DNA from 4 places in the Cytobacillus sp. MT66 genome. Region 2 is predicted to be linked to each of the others. Evidence: riboswitches for the same ligand, from Rfam matches in the RefSeq annotation. Region 2 holds a riboswitch; each other region holds the start of a gene.

Region 1 (5,443 bases), on a different contig from region 2:
CGAGGAGTTAAAGGATATTTACGATCTTGTCATGAAAAAAAACTCCTTCAGCCCGAATGAAATGCAGGCAATTGCCGAGGAACTGGGCAATCTTAGGAAGAATAAGTAAGCAGACGCAGCCTCTTTTTGGGGGCTGTTTTGTTTTTGTATAAGAATAATTCATTATAAAATTGGACAAACCGGTAATAATTCCAAAAGACAATTTTTCTAGAAAGAGTTACAATAGTATAGTTGTGAGTCGGACGCCTCAGATTTTGCCAAAAATATCTGAGTGCAATCTCCGAGACGGAACTGATAAATGGAGGCACCAAATATGAGAGAAATAAGTGTTGATCAATTCATTCATACGGAAAAGGCTATTCCGGTTGATGTTCGGTCACCTGGCGAGTTTGAAGAATTTCATATTCCGGGTGCAGTCAACGTACCATTATTTACGAATGATGAACGCGCCCTTATTGGGACGATTTATAAACAGGAAGGTTCAGATGTAGCGAAATGGCGGGCAATGGAGATTGTCTCTGCAAAAATCCCAGACATGCTCGGCAAAATTAGGGATTTAATGCAGGATGGCGGACATCCAGTTATTTACTGCTGGCGCGGCGGCATGCGCAGTAAATCGGTTGCTACCTTTTTATCATTCGCAGGCCTTTCAGCCACACGATTAACCGGAGGGTATCGCGCCTACCGGCAGTATATATTAGAAGCAATACCCAATCTTGTTCCGCAAAAGGCGATTTCCATTCATGGAATGACGGGCGTTGGAAAAACAGAAGTGCTTCATAAGCTAGCGGAAAAAGGCATGGCGGTTATCGACCTGGAAGGAATGGCTGCACACCGCGGATCCATCTTCGGTTACTACGGGCAATACCTGGGCCACAGTCAGAAAACCTTCGATGCCCTGCTTTTTGACACTTTACTAAAAATAAAGGACAAACCGTTTTTCTTTATCGAAGCAGAAAGCAAGCGAATCGGAAAGGTTGTTCAGCCGGACGTCCTTCTTGACTTGAAGCAAGATGGAATCAACATCAACCTGCAGGCTTCGCTAAAAACGCGCATTGAGCGAATTCACCGCGACTATGTTGAGCCATATTTAAACGAGGATTGGTTTCTTGACACCATTAAGGAACGGTATGCCTTTATCAGGAAGCGCATGAAAGACAAAGAGGCTATTCAAGCATTAGATGATTCATTAGAAAATCAAGATTTTAGACTCTTTATAAAGGTTTTATTAGAATCCTACTATGATCCGCGATATGCCCACAAACAGCTGGAATATGAAAAGCCATTCCATCATATTGAAGCAGATGATGTGGATGCAGCAACCGAGGAAATCATTAAGCTTGTGGAATCAAAAAGTGCTCTTGCAAACTAAGCGGAGCACTTTTTTATATAAATTGGTTTCAAATCGTACAAAACGGGTAAATAAGGAAATATACTGAACATTTTACATATTATGTTCGTAATATGGAACTTCGTACTGTTTTTTGATATAATAGGAATAATTATTAATAGTAAGGTGTGTGAGATTGGATGATCGGTGAGCGTGTAAAAACTTTGCGTAAAGAAAAGAAAATGTCGTTATCCGAGCTTGCAGAACGGGCTGGCGTAGCCAAATCCTATTTAAGTTCATTAGAACGGAACCTGCAAACAAACCCTTCAATACAATTTCTTGAAAAAATCGCTGGCGTCTTAAATGTACCCGTTGATCATTTAATACACGAGCAGCCAAATAAAGACGAGCTAGATTCAGAGTGGATCAACATTGTCCAGGAAGCAATGAATTCAGGGGTATCAAAAGACCAGTTCCGCGAATTTCTAGAATTTAATAAATGGAGAATTGATCAGAAGAAATAAAACAGGAGCCTATCAATGCTTCTGTTTTTTTATTGTAAAAATAAAAGCATTTCTTTTAGAGACCCCCCTCATAAGAAACACTTCTCATTTCTTATATTTATTTAACTCGTTTTAATGCTAAATTCATTAATCGTACTTTTTAAAAGAAATTCCCTTATTTCGTCTTTTTCAATTCCCATATTCTTTGCTTCGATGATTAACTGGACCCATTCGCTGTCAAGTCCTTCATTTTGTCCATTAAGATTATTCAACCTATTCCCTCCCAAAATACCATTCGTATCCCAGGCAGTCCAGCCATCTTAGTATGTATCTCCTGTACTCCAGAAAATTGCGGTGTATGTATGTAGGACAATTTTCCGATCCAGCTTTCTCTTATACCTTAGATCTGTGACTTTGCGTCCCCATTTTTCAGTGGGTTTGCCATTTTCTGTGTCCTTAAAAACAAGCATAGTATTTTTTGCATAGTTGTATTTTACTAGCTTGCTTACGTTTGAATGTGTTACTTTTTGTCAAATAAATCTATGTTTTAAACCCAAATTTCCCCGATTAATCGACAATTTCCAACATATGGTTGTCATAAAGGTCAAAATTCATTGATTAAATAATGAAAATTATTATAAAAACCTATAAGGTGCCAGAAAAATAGGGAAACAAGTCGTCTATTTTATCAAGGATTACGCAATATACTGAAAAATCCATACCCCATGCAGAAAAATGACAGAGGTATAAAGTACCGAAGCTGCCAAGGATATAACTCTTATAGGCCTATTCGATGGAACCCGGTTAAAAACGACAAATCCTAACAACAAACAAGACAAGCATAGTTTAAAAACAAGAAAAATCACAGGATGTACATCGTAGAGAGAATGCATAAGCGGATTGAATTCGGTTATGATGGATGATTGGAGTCCCCAGAAGGTAACTGCACCATCAAACAAGTTCAAGAAAGCCAGATAAAGGAAAATGATTTTCACGAAAGTCCTCCATTATCAATCGGTTACTGAAATAAGGTAACTCAAAAAAAGTATCCCCGCCCAGGAATTACTATGATTTTTCACTAGCCTCCTCTCCCTGCCCATTATAAAAAAATTTGCGAATTTCCTCTTTTTCAATTCCTTGTTTTTTCGCTTCTAATATAAGCCGCATCCATTCCTTATCTAATTCCTTTGCGATGACCTTTGTCTCCAACCGTCCCATCCCCTTTTGAAAATGTCCACAAGCATAGTGATTTGATTTGTTCTTTATAGCAATCTATCTTCCTTTGAAACGGAATAGCATTTACATGAATTCTCTCAAGTGTCATTGCATCGAGGAAGGGATATTTCGTTAAATCGTTTCCGCATACAGGACAATGCCAGGCCCCATATTCACTGCTGCCGAATGATGGCCGTTGACATTTATCGCAGTTTTTTTGATACATTTTTTCACCACCCTGATTAGGTTGTTCTTTTAAAAGAACTATTAAGATGAGTATAGTCCAAATGTTCTGTTATGATAAAAATCGAAATTCTCACATTCGTTCTTTATATTGAACGTTTTTCATTCATTTACTCTTAATTCCTCTCATTTTCTTAATATTATGTATTATTTATAAAATTTATATAATAAAAGGCTTGGATTTTTTATGTAAACACTTTCAAAAAATCAAGTGAACATTTTTTGAACATTAGTCTAGACAAACTGATCGAAAGTGCATATAATTAGCTAGGTAACTAATTTAAATATAGGTGATTTAATGGAAAGCAACCAAACACAGCTTCTTCACTCCCTCAACCAGTTTTCCAGGCATTTTTCTAAGGCTCTCAACGAAGCACTTATCCCGCTCGGCCTCTATTCTGCTCAATGGACAATCATTTATCTCATAAAAACAAATGGATCCTCTACACAAAAAACGCTAGCACAGTATTTAGGCGTTGAAGCACCGACAATGACAAGAACGATTGCCCGTCTTGAAAAATCAGGGTGGATTACAAAACTGGTCGGTGCTGATAAACGGGAAAAGCAGATCGTTCTAACAGAAGCTGCCATGAATAAATATGAAGAATGGCATCAGGCAGTCAGAGCATGCGAGTCGAGAGTTCTAAAAACGATTGAGGATGAAGAAATTCATTCAATGCTATTATTTATTGAAAAAATGAAGGAAAATTTATAGGAGGAACAGCATGAAGAAACAACCATTATGGACGAAAGACTTTCTAAGTATCTCGTTCACCAGCTTTTTTCTTTTTATTGGGTTTTATATCTTACTGACAACATTGCCCATCTATGTAATGGATGATTTACATGGAGATGAAACACAAGTCGGACTCATCGTTTCCATGTTCTTGATTGCCGCAGTTCTTTGCCGGCCATTTACTGGCAAATGGCTTGATGAATATGGGCGAAAGAAAATCTTGCTGGCTGCTTTAATTATTTTTGCCGTTGCATCCTTACTTTATTTTTGGACGGATTCGATTCCGCTGCTGCTTGCTTTGCGCTTTGTTCACGGAATCGGTTTTGGCATGGCAACAACGGCCACCGGTGCGATTGTCGCAGATATTATTCCTGATGAGCGAAAAGGTGAGGGCCTCGGCTATTACGGAATGTTTATGAACATGGCTATGGTTATCGGTCCTTTCGCCGGCTTGACAATCATTCAATACATGGGCTTTGATATTATTTTCGGATTATGTACGGTCCTTGGCTTTTTAGCCGTTTTATTATCTATCATTGTTCGCGTGCCGAAAAGATCTGGTCATGGTGTTAAAAAACCAGCTCAAAAGCTTTCATTTTCCACCCTTTTTGAAAAAAATGCGATACCTATTTCAATTGTTGCGGGAATTCTTGCTCTTGGCTATGCAGGGCTGCTTTCCTTTATTTCTGTTTATGCGAAAGAACTCGGGCTTCTTACGGCTGCCAGCTTCTTCTTCGTCGTTTATGCTGTGTTTATTTTAATCTCCCGTCCATTTACCGGACGCTGGTTTGACATTCACGGAGAAAATAAAATTATCTACCCAGGGATTATTTTGTTTGCTGTTGGCTTATTACTCTTAAGTCAAGCGCATAACACCTTTGTATTCTTACTTGCGGGGGCTTTAATCGGACTAGGCTTTGGAACCATTCAGCCCTGCCTGCAAACCATTGCCATCCAAAGATCGGACTCATCAAAAAGAGGTTTGGCTACTTCAACCTACTTCACTTTCTTTGATACTGGCATCGGACTTGGCTCTTATGTGCTGGGAGTCATCGTGATTTATACAGGATTTTCATCCCTTTATATGATTCTTGCAGGGATCGTTGCCATATGTTTATTATTTTATTATTTATTGCATGGCAGAAAATCGGCTGCTGTCCGCCAAGTGAAGGAAAAAACGATATAAGCTGCTTAGAGAGGATCCATTTTTGGGTCCTCTTTTTTACTGTTAAGGGAGATTGACGGATGTATAGCGAATAGCGAAATTGGATTATTCACCAAGCTAAAATCTGCAGAGCTAACAGCTAATACATAAACTCGATTTTTGTCAACAACAAATTCCGAAAATTCAGTGAAATTTATTTGTCTATTTTGTGAATTTCAGCATATAATATTAGTAATATTCATACAGTGACA
Region 2 (5,443 bases):
CCACGACTTATTAGGATAGAATTTTACTTCTATGGAGTAAATAAAAGTTGAACGCTATAGAGTGGAAATTTGGGGACTTTTTACCTATTTATTTAAAATTTTACAGTCCTTTTACCTATTAATCTGGAAAATTTGTTATAATTCCTTTGTTGAGTTATGTCGAATTTTCAGCTTGTTTGTCATTTGTTTTTAAGAAATGTTCTAATTATTATTTTGATGAGTTGAAAAATATTATTTTTAGGACCTGATTATTCTTTGTTATACGATTGAACTGTCGCCCGCTATTAAAATAACAGTCTTTGATTTCCAAAAATCAGCAGAACTTAGCACTAAATGCTTAATGAAAAAAGGGAAAAATGAGTATGGATTAAGTAAAAGGTTACAAAATGTAAATATGGCTCCGATTACCCAAGGCTATGTCCAAGTTAAGCCTGACAAATCCATCTACCAAAATTCAATTCTATAAATAGCAGGGAGGGTTAAATGAAAAATGAGTCAAACCGTTATATCGAGAGGTAAAGATGTAGAGGAGGCTGTTGAAGTCGGCTTGCAATTATTGGGAACTATAAAAGAAGAAGTATCTATTGAAATTGTACAACAGGCCTCAAAAGGTTTTTGGCGATTGGGTTCAAAGCAAGCTATCGTTAAATTAACTAAAGTCCATGAAACAAAAGAAAATGGAAAAGAAGAAACTATAAATTCATCTTTAATAGTTAACAACTCTTTTGATTCTGGTGAGATCTTCCAAATAGACAATAGTTATGAAGCATTGGTAAAAATGGTTAATCATATAGATATACCTTCTCAAAACAACATAAAAGAGGTTGAGTCTGCTTCAACACCGGTAATAAACAAAGAAGAGGACGATCAACTAGCTGGAAAGGTTTGGGTAAAAGATGGAAGAATCTTCAGCAAACCTTCTCCCCTTTTTTATCCAACGATTACAGTCGGAAAAGGGATAACATTAAAAAAAAATAATGAGGTAGTTGAGGGAACGGCAGTAGTGGCATCCACGGATGTATTTGAAATACAGACTAAGGAAGTAACGAAAGAAACTAAATGGAATATACAGAAGGATGCTGACCGATTAAACGTAATCTTACATGTAGAACCAGGGATGAAAAAAAGCTATGAAATAAAAGATGTCGAACCGGATTATCATATTAAGCTCGAAGCAACGAAAAATATTGAGAGTAGAAATACCTTAGAATACAAACAAATTTTATCCGAACTAGAAAATTTACGTGTGGTACATGGATTTAATTATGAGGAAATCTTAAAAGCAGTTAACACTAAAGAAACCGGAGATTTCATCATTGCTAGCGGCATTAAACCAAAAGAGGGCGAAAACGGGAAGATTGAAATTGTGGTAAATGTAAAAAAGAAAACAGGGCCTCAAGAGCGAAAAAACGGGACCGTTGATTTTCGGGAAGTACAAGTGTTTCCGACAGTTCAAAAAGGGCAAGTTATCGCCACTGTATGTTCCCCTATTCCCGGTACACCAGGTTTTAATGTTTCAAATGAGCCAATACCTCCTAAACCTGTTTATCCCCTTATTATAACCGCTGGGACAGGGATTGTTTTAATTGAAAATGATTCAAAGGTTGTGGCAACTACAGAAGGGAGGCCACTTATTGAACAACGTGGTTTGATTGTAAAGGTATCCATTTTACCAAAACTCACTCATCCCACAGACGTTAATATGGATTCAGGAAATATTCGTTTTAAGGGAGATATAGAGGTTCGAGGGAATGTTGAAGAAGGGATGGCCGTAGAAGCTGAAGGTGAAGCTACCATACTTAAAAATGTGTACTCAGCCACCATTTCTGGAAAAAGTGGAATAATGATTCGGGGTAATGTGATTGGGAGTGTGATTTCAGGTGGTAACCAAAACATATATACTTCTGAAACTATTACTTGTTTTTCGACTGTCCAAGATCAAATGAACAAGATGATTTCATCCATTCACCAGTTAATGAATATGCCAGCTTTTAAAATTACAGATTACTCCAAAAGTGGGTTATTCCCACTTATCAAACTTTTGGTAGACAAAAAGTTCAAGACCCTCGTACGGTCTATTAATCAACTTATAGAATTAGGAAAAACATCAACCAACCTGTTAGATACTGAATGGGAATCTCTTATCGAACAACTAAGAATGTGTTTTATGTCCGCGGTTCCAAACGAACTTCACTCCCTTGAAAAAATTAAGGGTTTGTCAGACAAGATTGATCAAATAATTAAGAAATATAACCAAGAAATACAAGAATGTACGGTTGAACTGATGAATTCTCAAGGGAATACGATTTTCTCGAGCGGTGATGTGGTGATCCGCGGACAAGGTTGCTATAATTCCAAAATACATGCTATCGGCCATGTTAGTGTAAAAGGAGTTTTCCGAGGAGGAGAGATCTTTGCTCGGCAGGGGGCAACTATTAATGAATCAGGTTCCGATAGTGGTGTCACAAGTAAAATAATAGTGCCAAGCAGCGAAAACATTAAGATTGGTTTTGTTAGAGTTGGAACTGTTATTCAAATTGGTAAGAGTAAACATACCTTCCAGGAAGATCGTAGATATATAAATGCTCACCTAGATGAAAACGGAAGAATTATTTTTTAATTATAAGGAGAATTGATCATGTTTTCTTATAAACTTGAGGAAAAAGAGCAAACAATCACCATTTATTTTATGGGTGACTTAGATATAGAAGTAACTGAAATACTAGAGGAGGAAGTCATTCCTATTTTATCAGGGTACCAGAATGTTGAAATTGACTTTAATGAAGTACCATTTGTAGATTCCACTGGCATAGGATTGTTTATTAATCTGGTGGAAACCGTAAAAAGCAGTGAGACTAATAGTCAAATCGTGGTAAAAAATATTCAACAACCTATTAACGATATTTTCGAATTGGTTCAATTGAAAGATATCTTAATAGAAAAGGCAACTTTTCTGTAAATACAATATTTAATCTTCGATAATGGCAAACTTATTGAAAAATAAGGACGCAAAGCTACGGGTCTAAGGCAAGGATGCTAGGATCGCCGGGTTACCGAAAAGGTTGGTTAAGTACACTTACCAATCCTATGGTGAGTTTTTTTATTTTTAGAACATATTTGGAGGAATTCACATGGCAGTTGATTTAAATAATGACTTAGTAGAGCAGCATGTTCGCGGAATTTTAGAATTAATTGGGGAAGATCCAAATCGCGAGGGTTTATTAGATACACCAAAACGTGTGGCAAAAATGTATAAAGAAGTTTTTGCAGGAGTAGGCGTTCCTCCTGAAACGGCTTTAACGACTACCTTTGAGGAACAATATGAAGGAATCGTTGTTGTTAAGGATATTAACTATTATACCTTCTGTGAACATCATCTGATCCCTTTTTTCGGGAAGGCTCACATTGGTTACATTCCAAATGGGAGAGTAATAGGTTTAAGTAAATTTGCTCGCCTTGTTGAATTAGTCTCTAAACGTCCGCAGGTCCAGGAAAGAATGACACAACAAACTGCAGAAGCAATAATGAATGTCCTAAAACCAAAAGGTGTGATTGTCAGTATAGAGGGACAACATCTTTGCATGTGTGCCAGGGGTGTGAAAAAACCAGGAAGTGCAACGGTGACAACAGTAAAAAAGGGTGTATTCAAAGATGATGCTGCGTTAACGGAAGAATTTGAAAGGGCTCTTTTAAGAGATTAATAGGAGGAAAATCTATGCTCTATCTTTCAAGAAAAATGTATTTCTCTGCTGCTCATTTCTATCGAATTGACGATTGGAGCGAAAAGCAAAATCAAGAAGTGTTTGGCCTATGTGCAAATCCTCATGGGCATGGTCACGATTATACGCTAGAGGTTATGGTAAAAGGATCGTTAGACGCTAAGTCAGGCATTGTGGTCAATATTACGGATATCGATAAAGTTGTAAAGTCCTTCGTTCGTAAGGAATTAGATGGGAAGTTCTTAAATAAAGAAAATCCTTATTTTAAAGAAAACGTCCCGACAACTGAAAATATAACGGCGTACCTATGGGATTCCTTAGATGGAAAAATAGATGGCTGTGAACTCCATAAAATCAAACTAAGAGAAAATGATTTCTTATATTCAGAAAAGGAGAATGCTGAAATGGTTCGATTAACGAGAAAATATCATTTTTCCACTGCACACCGTTTACATAGTAGTCAATTAAGCGAAGAAGAAAATGTGGCCCTTTTTGGGAAGTGCAATAACCTTTATGGGCATGGTCATAACTACTATTTAGAGGTAACTGTAAGCGGAATACCTGACCCAGTTACTGGCATGATTGCGAACCTTTCAGAATTGGATCAGATCGTGGACGAAGAGATCATGAAAAAATTTGACCATAAACATTTAAATTTGGATACGGAAGAATTTGAAAACTTGAATCCAACCTCCGAAAACGTGGCAGTTGTGATTTGGGATTTACTTTCACCAAGAATTTCGAACCTTTTCAAAATCGGTTTGTATGAAACGGAAAAAAACTATTTTGAGTATTTCGGTCCAGGGGTGGAATGATTGATGGATAACCAAATGTCGTTAAAAGGAAAAACGATTGCCATTACTGGCTCTAGTAGGGGAATTGGGAAGGCTATTGCTGCCTCAATCGAACAATTGGGCGGGAATGTCGTCTTAGGGAGTAGAAGCAACACCTACTACTCTAATAAGAATGTTTTGAAGATGCCTTTGGATGTAACCAGTGAAGAATCGGTTAAGGATTTTTATGAAAAAGCTATTCAGCACTTTGGAAACGTCGATGTCTTAATCAATGCAGCGGGAGTGGGTGTTTTTTCAAGTGTGATTGATTCTTCAACAGAAGACTTTGACCAAATGATCAACGTAAATTTACGGGGCTCCTATCTAACTTGTAAGATGTTTGGAAGGTACATGGCTGAAAAACAGAGTGGGCATATCCTCAATTTAGTTTCAGTTGCCGGGACAATGGCTTTACCTGGAAACGGCGGGTATTCAGCTTCAAAATTCGGCCTGATGGGGTTAACGAAAGTCTTACAAGCTGAATTGCGTGGAAAAGGGGTCCAAGTGACAGCGGTGATTCCGGGTTCAGTCAAGAGCAGTTTTTGGGACAATATCGATCCCAAGCCTAATATGGATGACATGATTCCAGTTGAAAGTTTAGCAAACCATTTACTGTTTCTGATTAATCAACCGGCAGGGGCATTTGTTGATGAGATAACCATCATGCCGCCTCGTGGCATCTTGTAAGGAGGATTAATCCAGTTGAGACAGTTTTTTAGTAAGTTCAAAAAATCTGCTGAAAGCAAACCTACAGAGGTGCTGTCTCCACCTCCAGATTTATCTTACGAAGAAACCATCTTTAGAACGAAAAGGGGTTTTCTAGCTAGGAAAATTGGACAATATCTAGGACTGGATATAGCGGAACAGGACCAACTTTTTAATCGGTCACTC
Region 3 (5,443 bases), on a different contig from region 2:
TCCTGCCAAAACTGGCCCGTAGGCTTTTACACGGCCTATCAACACTTAGCCAAGGATGATCTTGATTTAGTTGTTCATCTTGGTGACTATATTTACGAGGGAAAACACAGTTCAAAGGTTCGACCAACTGATTATTCTGCTCCGGAAACCTATACACTTGATGATTATCGTAACCGCTATGCTCTTTATAAATTAGATAGTGACCTGCAGGCAGCACATGCAAACTTCCCATGGATTGTTACATTTGATGATCATGAAGTGGATAACAACTACGCAGGAGACATTCCTCAAGATCCGCAGAAGCAATCAAAAGAGGATTTCTTAGCAAGAAGAGCTGTCGCTTACCAAGCCTACTACGAACATATGCCAATTCGCCGTACTTCCCTGCCAAATGGAAGTGACATACAATTGTACCGTCGTTTATCTTTTGGTAACTTAGTAGAATTCAATGTCCTGGATACACGTCAGTACAGAGATGATCAAGCCAATGGAGATGGCTGGAAAGTGCCTACTCCGGAATCAGAGGATCCAAACCGCACCCTATTAGGTGAGCAGCAAGAACAATGGCTGCTAAATGGACTGGCTGCGTCACAAACGAAATGGAAAGTACTAGCACAACAAGTATTTTTCGCTCACCGTGATGGTGATTTTGATCCAGGAGAAGAATATGTAAGTATGGATGCTTGGGATGGCTATCCAGCTGCCCGTCAGCGAATTACAGACTTTTTAGCAGAAAAGGATATTAAAAACACCGTCGTCCTTACTGGGGATGTTCATACGAACTGGGCAAATGAAATCAAAGTAGACTTCCATGACCCGAATTCAGAAACAGTAGCCGTAGAGTTTGTCGGGACTTCGATTACGTCTAATGGTGACGGATCGGATGTGAATAACAATACCGCACAATACTTAAAAGAAAACCCGCATATTAAGTTTTTCAATAACTATCGCGGCTATGTACGCTGTAAACTGACACAAAACACATGGCAAACCGATTATCAAGTCATTCCATATGTAACAAGACCGGGAGCCCCGATTAGTACACGTGCTTCGTTTGTGGTTGAAGACGGGAAACCAGCGTTGAAGCAACTAACCGCTACACCTTTATAAGGATAAAATTTAGAGAGTGATCAGCTGATCACTCTCTGCAATATTTTTGAAGATATCCCGGATAGGAATTTATAACCGATTTATACGATTGGGGATTTTCAAACAAATCTACAGGCTTTCGGACAAGGTGCCTGTCCCTGTGTCCTCTTACTTACACCCTTTTGTGCCATTTTCGTTTTTGCTTTGTTTGTGTTTAAATTTATGTTTATACATTTTTTTATCGGCTAATTTCGCTAATTCTTCCAGTCGTTTGCCATCATCCGGGTATACTGAGCGTCCAATAGATATAGAAAGATTAATGCTTTTTTACGTTGAAAAGTTTTCTAAATTCTTTTTAATTCTATTTAAAATCGCTTCGGTAGATATAACCTCTTTATTAGGAATGATTAGGAAGAACTCATCTCCTCCCCATCTGGCAACGATATCCATCTTTCTTGTATTTCTAGTAAGTGCTTTAGAAACAGCTTGAATAGCTAAATCCCCAGCTTCATGACCATAGGTATCATTAATTTCCTTAAAATCATCTATGTCTAGCAAGAAGATGTTTAATTTCTGGCCATTTAATTTTTGTGTTATTTCCGGAAAAGCACTATGGACGAATCTTCTATTATAAACCTTACTTAAGAAGTCCCTTTCTGTTAAAAATTTCAGTTTTTCAAAGTTTACCTTGATCAAATAGGTTAATACCAGCTGTAAAAAGATTGGAATAATTAAAAGTGTTATTCTTAACCAATTCTTTTTATAAGTTTCGTAGTTGATATAATCATAAACTACGAAAAGCAAACTAAAGAAAATAATCATAATAAGAAGAATAATAATTTTTCTGATAGAATGTCACCCTTACTATTAATGTCTAACAATAAAAAGAATAGAACATTTCACTTTAAAGTTGATAGGTATTTTATCACAATTTTACCCTTACAAACATGTAGAAAACAATCGAAAAATATCGAAATTTGTATTTTTTAGGTGAATAATCAATTAATATATGGTAGCATTTACCTAGACTATAATCCATGGAACCAAACTTATTCATATTTAAAAATATAAATTAGTTAAAGGCAAATTTATCGAAAGGTAAAGACGCAAAACTAAAGGGGCTTCGATCAATGTCAGATCATGCCAGCCAGTTACCGATAATAAGAAGAGACTAATCGGTTTTCGTTTAGTCTCTTCTTCATTATCCAGAATTTCTAAATACGGAAAATCGAGGATGGTGCAATATGGTAGTAAAGAAGGATCTTATAGGGGTAGATGAAGCAATTGATTATTTCATTAACCATGATGCATTGACGGGTTTATCCAACCGTCATCATTTTTTTAAGCATTTAAAGGAAGTCTTACAAAAAGAAACAACTAAGTCTGCAGCTGTATTGTTCTTTGACCTAGACAGGTTTATGGTCATTAATGACTCGTTAGGCCACGAGATTGGTGACTTGTTATTAAAAGAAGTTGCTCAACGGTTAATCAATTGTTTAGACCAAGCTGATACCTTGGCACGAAATGGTGGAGATGAATTTCTTGTATCCCTTATCAATCTGAATCATAAAGAAGTAATGGATACCATGGAAAGAATCCTTACTTGTTTTGACGAACCGTTCATTGTTGATTGCTATGAAATTTATTCTTCACCAAGTATTGGAGTTAGCTTCTATCCACATGATGGAAAAGATATTGACTCCCTAATTAAAAAAGCCGATGTAGCTATGTATCATGTAAAAAATAATGGCAAGAATAACTTTCAATTTTATCGTTCAAATCAAACAGATCACATACATAATAAATTAGAAATTGAAGTGAATCTGCATAAGGCAATAAATAATAATGAATTCTTTCTGCAATATCAGCCCAAAATGGATCTTTTCACTGGAAAAATGATGGGAATGGAAGCACTTATCCGTTGGGATCATCCGGAAAAAGGAATGGTTTCCCCAGGGGAGTTTATTCCGCTTGCAGAGGAGACTGGCCTCATTATCCCAATTGGGGAATGGGTATTACGAACAGCATGTAAACAGTATAGGGCCTGGCAGGATCAGGGACTTCCACCATTTATTATTTCCGTTAATTTATCTGGCCGGCAGCTCTATCAGCCTAACTTCGCTCAAATTGTTAAATCTGTTCTAGAAGAAACAGGGTTAGATGCAGAATACCTAGAACTTGAAATTACCGAAAGTACCTTAATGGATATCCCTCAAGGATTAAAAGTACTTAACGAATTAAAGACCCTTGGTGTAAAAATCAGTTTAGATGACTTTGGAACTGGTTATAGCTCTCTTAATTACCTAAGAATATTCCCGATTGATGTTTTAAAAATTGATCAATCGTTTGTAAGAAACTCAACCCAAGATTCCACTGATGCAGCCATTGTTAAAACCATTATTACCATGGCTCATCAGCTAGAAATGCAGGTGATTGCTGAGGGGGTGGAATCAAAAGACCAATTAGTCTTTCTTCAACGAAATCATTGTGATGGTGCTCAAGGCTATCTTTTCAGCAAGCCTCTGCCGCCAGAGGAGATTGCACAAAGACATAGGGAAATGGAAGAAATACTCCTTACTTCAGGTATTCAAAGAGAACTTTCCAATCATCAGCCGCTAGAAAATGTATTAGAATTAACTAGGCTAGAACTGGCAGAAAACTCAGAGCTTAAAAAATCTGATAATAGGGTGTGTAAAACTGAAAAGCCTAGCGGATTGAGTCAAATAGCCTCAGGGGTTGCCCATGGAATACGAAATCCTTTGTTATCTATCAAAAACACCCTCCAAATCATGCAAAAAGATCTTGGTAAAGCAAACGATATTGATAACATACTTGCGGAAATAGATAATATCGAAAAAATTATTAATGAGTTATTGTAAAAAATGCCAATATCTTGAGGACCTAAACAGTGAAAAAAAAGAAGCGCTCATTATTATTTGCTTAATGAGAGCTCCTTTTCCTATTTAATATTTAAATGTCGAAATTAATTCCTGCAATTCCTCAGCCATTGATGCTAATGCCTTGGATGAGGATGAGATTTCTTCCATCGTTGCGAGCTGCTCCTCTGTTGATGCGGCAACCTCTTCAGAAGTTGAGGCATTCCCTCTTGCAATACTAGCTAGTATATTTACACTTTCAGATACCTCTTGAATAGCCGATAACGTTTCCTGCGACGTAGCAGAGATCCCATCCATTTGCGGAGTAATTTCTTTAGTACTCTTAAGAATAAGATCAAATTTTTCTATAGCCTCATTAGAAACCCTAACGCCTGACTGCACATCATTAGTCACACGGGCCATCACCTGAACAGCACTTTCTGTATCCTGTTGAATCCCCTGAATGATGTTAAGAATTTCCTTTGCGGACTGTTGAGATTGTTCAGCAAGTTTTCTTACTTCATCTGCGACTACCGCAAATCCTTTCCCGTGTTCCCCAGCACGAGCTGCTTCAATGGCAGCATTAAGAGAGAGAAGGTTGGTTTGTTCGGAAATGCCCGAAATAACCGTTAAAATTTGACTGATCTCTTGTGAACGTTCATATAAAGACTGAATCATCACATTTGACTCTCTAACCGATTGATCAATAGAGGTCATTTGATTAACTGTATCCGTGACAGCCTGTCCGCCTATTTCTGCTTGTGCTGCTGTTTGTACAGCAAGTTCAGATACCCTTATCGTATTTTCAGCAATATGTGAGATCCCTTCAGAAACTTCACTTAGGACTTGGGCATTATGATCAACACCATTCATTTGTTTTTCCGCACTGCCAGCAACCTCTTGAATAGCCGCAGCCACTTGTTCGGTTGCACTGGTGGTTTGATCAACACTTGCTGATAGCTCCTCTGATGAAGCCGCCACTTGCTCTGCATTCTTTTCAACATTTTGAACAAGGTTTCTAAGACTTTCCTGCATGACAGTAAAGGCTTTGCCTAATTGGCCAATTTCATCCTTTGTTTGTACCTCGATATGCTCTGTTAAATCCCCTTTACTGATAGTAATGGCCTTATTTGTTAAATCCTTTATCGGATTAATAATTGATTTAATAATGAAAAATACAAAAATAGCCCCAATTATTAAAGCAATGAATATGACTGCTAATGTTTTCTGCAGGATCGGAGAGGCTGTTTGATCTATTTCAGATAAATACATATTCCCCCCGATTTTCCATCCAGTTGCTTCATTAGTTACATAACTCATTACTTTATCTTCACCGTTTAACTTATAGGTAAATACTCCAATATCTTTGACATACATTTGGTTATAAAATTTATCATCTGTTTGCAATCCTAATTCTTCCGACGGATGAGCAAGAAACTTTTTATCCTCGTCTAAAATTAGCGCATATCCATTCTTTC
Region 4 (5,443 bases), on a different contig from region 2:
GCATCTTGACCCTGCAAATTTGGCGTTAAATACAAGCCCTATATTCGGTCATGATGTCGTCAATGATGGTTTTGACGGGAAGGATTTCGTTTATTTCATGCACTCTTGCACCCGCAAATACAAGCCCATTCTCGCAATCCCCTTCCATGGATGTTATTAAAGAATCCATTGTACAAAAGCGATATGAGCAATCTTTAAGGCAATCAATACACTTCTTGATTTTCACCTTTTTATCATCAGATATTAGTTCAGTAAAATGGTTCTTAATCGCACGGCCTTCCAAGCCCACCGTCGTCTTTACCATTACCGTATCTTCTTTCCCTGCATGTACATATTTTTCCTTAAACGATAATGGTGCGTCACATTCATTACTGGCAACAAATCTTGTTCCCATTTGAACCCCAGAAGCTCCCAATCGAATGGCACGGGCAAGATCCTGTCCATTCATAATCCCCCCAGCAGCAATGACGGGAATTTTAACGGCATCAACCACCTCTGGCAATATATCAAACAATGGCCGCTCAGTACCAAGATGCCCACCAGCCTCATTACCTTCTACAACAACGGCGGAGGCACCAAGACGTTCCGATATTTTTGCAAGCCTTGCTGAAGATACAATGGAGATAACCGGTATGCCAGATTCTTTGCCCCAGCTATACATATCTCTTGATATACCTGCTCCTGAAATAATAAAATCAACCTTTTCCTCAATGGCTACTTTCATTTTTTCAGCAAAATCATTCATCGCAAAAAGAACGTTCACTCCAATATAGCCGCCATCCTGAATGGATTCTTTCGCCTTTCTTATGTGAAATCGCAACTCATCGAAACTAATTCCAGTTCCTGAAATAATCCCAATTCCCCCGGCGTTTGCTACAGCGGAAGCAAGTCCGCTTAGAGAAATACCTACTCCCATTCCACCTTGCATAATGGGAAACCTAGGCGTCATATGCCCAATTTTTAATTGTTGAAAGCTCAAAATAATACCCCCAATTCATCATTATAGTTATCCCCCAAGCTAATTCTAACGACTTGAAAACAAATGAATAGTTACAAATATAATGCCTGATCCTAAATGTAGATAATAATTTTGTGGTTGTCACAAAACATTCAAATTTTCGTGATTCCTATAACGCTTATTATTGTTATTACAGCACAAGGTGAAATGACCCATGGGCATATTCATTACATAAGCGGAATTGTTTGGGCGAAAAATAGGTGCGAACTACAGGAAAAGGAGAAATACCTGATGAAGCCACTGGAAAAAAGTTTTTATAATCAACCAACACTAGAACTTGCAAAAGCACTGCTTGGATGTCTTCTAATTAAAGAAACTTCTGAGGGAACGGCATCAGGTATCATTGTTGAGACAGAGGCATATATGGGACCCGATGATCGTGCGGCACATAGCTTTGGCGGGCTACGTACAAAACGAACTGAAATTATGTTTGGTGAACCCGGGGTTGCCTATACGTATTCCATGCACACCCATTGTCTTTTAAACGTGGTAAGCGCTGAAATTGGGCAGCCTCATGCCGTTCTAGTTAGGGCATTGGAACCCTTTTCTGGAAAAGAATTAATGGCTAAAAGGAGGCCAAAAGCAAAAAATGAAATCGAATGGACTAATGGCCCAGGTAAACTGACAAAGGCACTTGACATTACAATGGCTGACTATGGCCATCCACTTGATCAATCCCCACTTTGGATAGCAAAAGGAACGGACATTGAACTTGAAAATATCGCTTCCGGTCCAAGGATTGGCATCCAGAATACCGGTGAGGCTGTCCATTATCCCTGGCGTTTTTGGATTTCTGGGAACAAGTTTGTTTCTCCAAAAACCCGATAGTTCTCATGTTTATAAAAAAAGGAATTGGTAACTGGATGAGGCTGATACCATTCAACAAATGGGCCATTTAATTGAATAAGCTATTAAATGGCAATGTTGTTTGTTGAAATGATACAATTAAAGAAATTACTTTAATGGTCAAAATATTATGAAATAAGGGAAAAGGGGATTGACAATGGATGTAAGATACCCAATTGGGAAACTACAAGTTCCTGAAAAAGTAACATTAGAAAATATTCAAGAATGGCTAAAGGAAATTGAAACTTACACGATTCGATTAAGAGAAACTGTTGACTCCCTAAGTGATGAGGAATTAAGCAGAACGTATCGTGAAGGTAGCTGGACAGTCCGCCAACTTGTTCATCACATTGCAGATTCTCAGTTGAATATGTATCAACGGTTGAAGCTGGCTTTAACAGATGACAATCCAACAGTACCTGCTTTTGATGAAGAAAAGTGGGCGATTCAACCGGATACAAAGCTTCCTGTAGAAAGTTCTATTAAAATGTTAGAAGGTATAAATGAGCGCATCGTATCTTTAGGAAATAGCTTAACTGAAGAACAATTAGATCGAGCTTTTAATCACAAGATAAACGGTAAAATAACAGTTGCAGCAAAAGTAGCAAAATTATCCTGGCACGAAGAGCATCACTTAGCCCATATAAAAATTGCATTATCAAAATAATACAATATATATAAATAAGAAATAGTTACAAAAGTTTTATGCAACTAAATGGTGCTTTTTTTCAATATCACGAACTATAAATAAGCCGAAAATATGCATATTTTCGGCTTATTTATATTCAAAAACATACTGCCATAAACAGTATTTTTAATTGCCAAATACACAAATGATCTATCCAAACGGTACAGGTTTAAGTCCTTTAAATCGGGATATGGTTATTACTCTTTTTTTAGCCTCGATTGGCTTTGCAAAAGACAAGTTCCTATAATGATTTATCACCTAAGTGGGATGTTAAGGCTGCTGAGTACCGGGAGGATTATTAAGCATCGCGAATAGCAGCTGTAAATTAGTTTATTACAATTTAATTATGTAAACAAACCGACAGTAGCGTTATTTAGTGAATCACAATCAAGATTCTCATTAACTGTAAAAAGAGAAAACAAAGGACAATTTGAAAATCTATGGCCGGAAGCGAGCCAAATCGGCTGGGTAACGAACGATGGGAAAATGATGTATATGTAACCGGTGAACAATTAATGGAGGATACCGTTTATGAACATCATAAACTTTGGAGTTAAGCTATTCCTATGTTAGTAGGGCAAAATAAATTAGTTCTAGAAAGTTTCGTCAAATTCTGGATAGGCAATACCCTCAACTTTTGCTCCATTTAGTAAGGCAATAAAAGAAAACTCAAAGAAGCTTTTCATAAGTATAGCAAACTTATGGGAGCTTCTTTTGTTTATAGTAGTTTGAAAAAAATGATCACCGACAAAAAACGATATACTTCATTGTTGTGTTTATAGTAAAATAGTAATGTGAATATAGACATAAAAATCTGATAAAGGCAAACTTATCGAAAGGTAAGGACGCAAAGCTACGAGTCTAAAATCCTATTGGATAATGATAGTCGGGTTGCCAATACAAAAATAGCAGTATATGACTAGTTGGCTATCCCTATAACATTTGGGATAGCTGTTTTTTTTATTAATACGTTGGAAGCTTTTATAAACGATTGGTATTGTCCTTAAATAATGGAGGAATAGGTTATGAGAGTATTTCGTAATATTGGAAAGGGTATTGGAACTGTCGGAGGAGGATTAATCGGCGGTTCTGTTAAAGTAGTTGGAAAAGCTGTAGGCAGTAAGTGGAAAGGTACTGGTGAATGGTTAGAGGACGTTGGAGATAGTGTTCAATCTGCTTCTAAAATAGCTTTAGACAATGCAGGACAGTTTGTAGATGGAGCGGTTCAAGGTACATATGGTGCTATTAAAAAAGATGAGTACTATAAACAAAAAGGTTTAAATGATTTAAAGGATTCCACAGGTAAAACGATAAAGGGAATTGGTTCTGCTCTAAAATACACAGCTAATAATGCTGGCAGCACCTATAAAGGATTTAGAAGTGGAGATAAAGAGCAAGCAATAAAAGGACTGAAGAATCTTGGTAAAGTAGTAGCTGTGTCAGGTCTTGCCATCGGTGTAGTAGATTTAGTAGATGGAGCAGATATCATAGAAGCAGAGGAAATTGAAACTAGGAATGATCATTTAAGCGGGTATGAACTTCCAGAAACAGGAGTACCTTTCGTTGAAAAAACAGTTGATCTACCAAATGGACAAGTTGTTGAAGGTACATTCCCTGTATTTGATGAAACTTTCAATGTCATGATTGCAGAAGAATTGTATTTAGAAGGTGATGATGTTCATTTTGAAGTAGCTAATGATACATTGTATCAGGCTATTATAGAGAATCCGGACCTTGCCAATGAACTAGGTTTCTCACAAGCTGAAGTCCAAGGTCTAGCAAACGGACAAACACCGGAAGGATATACTTGGCACCATAACGAGGAACCGGGTCTTTTGCAGTTAGTAGATGAAGAGTCCCATGCTCAAACTGCACATACAGGTGGCCGAGCAATTTGGGGCGGTGGAAGTGAAAATCGGTAATACTAATAGAGAAATTATGCTTATAAGGGTTAAGCTAGGTTAATAAATAGATTTAGCAGAAAAATACTTTATATTTTGACCTTGGTTCTATAAAAAAAGGAGAAATTATCAATGTTAAATAGCTCATTAAAAAAAGAAGCGGTAAGAAAACTACAAAATGCTTTATATAAATATGAGAAGTCTTCTAACGACTTACAAAATAATGCGATTAAATTGCATAATGCAAGAAATTATGCAGAGGATGTAATTCAAAAAGTTGAAGATTATATAAATACTTTGGCCAACACTCCAAAAGAGTTTGACAAAACTTTCGAAGAAGTCCATGTAAATCTTGCAAGCTTTAAGGCACTTAGCGAAATCTCGTATGATGAAAAAGAAATGATTAAGTTAGCAGGTGGAGGTACAGCAGCGGGTGTTGCGGCAGGGGTAGCTACAGCGGCACTTGCTCCAACAGCAGCAATGGCGATTGCTACTACTTTCGGAACTGCATCAACAGGAGCAGCTATTTCAGGTTTAACAGGAGCAGCAGCTACTAATGCAGCTTTAGCTTGGTTAGGTGGCGGGGCTTTAGCAGCAGGTGGTGGCGGAATGGCCGGGGGAAGTGCCTTACTAGCATTAGCAGGCCCTATTGGTTGGGGGATTGGTGCAGCTAGTATAGCGGCAGGTGGTTTCTTTGCAAGCAAAAAGAATAAGGAAGCCGCTATCAAAGCAGATAAGGAACGAGTTGAAATTGTAAAGGCAATGAAAGTACTTGACGCTACATCTACAGAGATTACCAACTTGAACTCTTTTACACAAACATTAGCTACTAACTTAGAACAAAGTTTGATTTCATTTATTAGTAAAACGAAAAATGTAAAGTCTTTCACTGACTTTTCACAGGATGAACGTAATTTGTTAAGAGCCATAATCAATAACACAGAAAGTTTATCAGCGTTATTTATGAAGGAAGTTGGCAAGTAAGATGTC

What was found. Region 2 has a riboswitch for cyclic di-GMP ahead of folE (GTP cyclohydrolase I FolE). Riboswitches for the same ligand answer to the same signal wherever they lie in the genome.
Region 1: it holds a riboswitch for cyclic di-GMP, as region 2 does, so the genes downstream of both, AC1Q59_RS10240 (anti-repressor SinI family protein) here and folE (GTP cyclohydrolase I FolE) in region 2, are expected to answer to the same signal.
Region 3: it holds a riboswitch for cyclic di-GMP, as region 2 does, so the genes downstream of both, AC1Q59_RS12445 (putative bifunctional diguanylate cyclase/phosphodiesterase) here and folE (GTP cyclohydrolase I FolE) in region 2, are expected to answer to the same signal.
Region 4: it holds a riboswitch for cyclic di-GMP, as region 2 does, so the genes downstream of both, AC1Q59_RS21515 (HNH endonuclease) here and folE (GTP cyclohydrolase I FolE) in region 2, are expected to answer to the same signal.

Annotation. Positions count from the first base shown of each region.
Region 1 is NZ_JBXAFB010000004.1:376,817-382,259, reverse strand. Features, by position in the region: gene AC1Q59_RS10255 (DUF1128 domain-containing protein) at 1-109, shown strand, start outside; gene mnmH (tRNA 2-selenouridine(34) synthase MnmH) at 314-1,372, shown strand; gene AC1Q59_RS10245 (helix-turn-helix domain-containing protein) at 1,531-1,854, shown strand; gene AC1Q59_RS10240 (anti-repressor SinI family protein) at 1,956-2,105, opposite strand; cyclic di-GMP riboswitch class I at 2,207-2,286, opposite strand; gene AC1Q59_RS10235 (DUF5658 family protein) at 2,529-2,828, opposite strand; gene AC1Q59_RS10230 (anti-repressor SinI family protein) at 2,899-3,042, opposite strand; gene AC1Q59_RS10225 (MarR family winged helix-turn-helix transcriptional regulator) at 3,590-4,006, shown strand; gene AC1Q59_RS10220 (MFS transporter) at 4,017-5,213, shown strand.
Region 2 is NZ_JBXAFB010000025.1:13,450-18,892, forward strand. Features, by position in the region: gene AC1Q59_RS23710 (flagellar assembly protein A) at 491-2,620, shown strand; gene AC1Q59_RS23715 (STAS domain-containing protein) at 2,639-2,959, shown strand; cyclic di-GMP riboswitch class I at 2,974-3,058, shown strand; gene folE (GTP cyclohydrolase I FolE) at 3,132-3,701, shown strand; gene AC1Q59_RS23725 (6-carboxytetrahydropterin synthase) at 3,716-4,534, shown strand; gene AC1Q59_RS23730 (SDR family oxidoreductase) at 4,538-5,239, shown strand; gene AC1Q59_RS23735 (ATP-binding protein) at 5,255-5,443, shown strand, end outside.
Region 3 is NZ_JBXAFB010000006.1:76,044-81,486, reverse strand. Features, by position in the region: gene AC1Q59_RS12455 (alkaline phosphatase D family protein) at 1-1,110, shown strand, start outside; partial or broken gene AC1Q59_RS12450 (GGDEF domain-containing protein) at 1,258-1,785, opposite strand; cyclic di-GMP riboswitch class I at 2,161-2,248, shown strand; gene AC1Q59_RS12445 (putative bifunctional diguanylate cyclase/phosphodiesterase) at 2,334-3,968, shown strand; gene AC1Q59_RS12440 (methyl-accepting chemotaxis protein) at 4,053-5,443, opposite strand, start outside.
Region 4 is NZ_JBXAFB010000017.1:24,004-29,446, reverse strand. Features, by position in the region: gene AC1Q59_RS21535 (NAD(P)H-dependent flavin oxidoreductase) at 26-979, opposite strand; gene AC1Q59_RS21530 (DNA-3-methyladenine glycosylase) at 1,250-1,846, shown strand; gene AC1Q59_RS21525 (YfiT family bacillithiol transferase) at 2,022-2,531, shown strand; partial or broken gene AC1Q59_RS21520 (hypothetical protein) at 2,913-3,109, shown strand; cyclic di-GMP riboswitch class I at 3,365-3,451, shown strand; gene AC1Q59_RS21515 (HNH endonuclease) at 3,578-4,474, shown strand; gene AC1Q59_RS21510 (hypothetical protein) at 4,586-5,437, shown strand; gene AC1Q59_RS21505 (hypothetical protein) at 5,439-5,443, shown strand, end outside.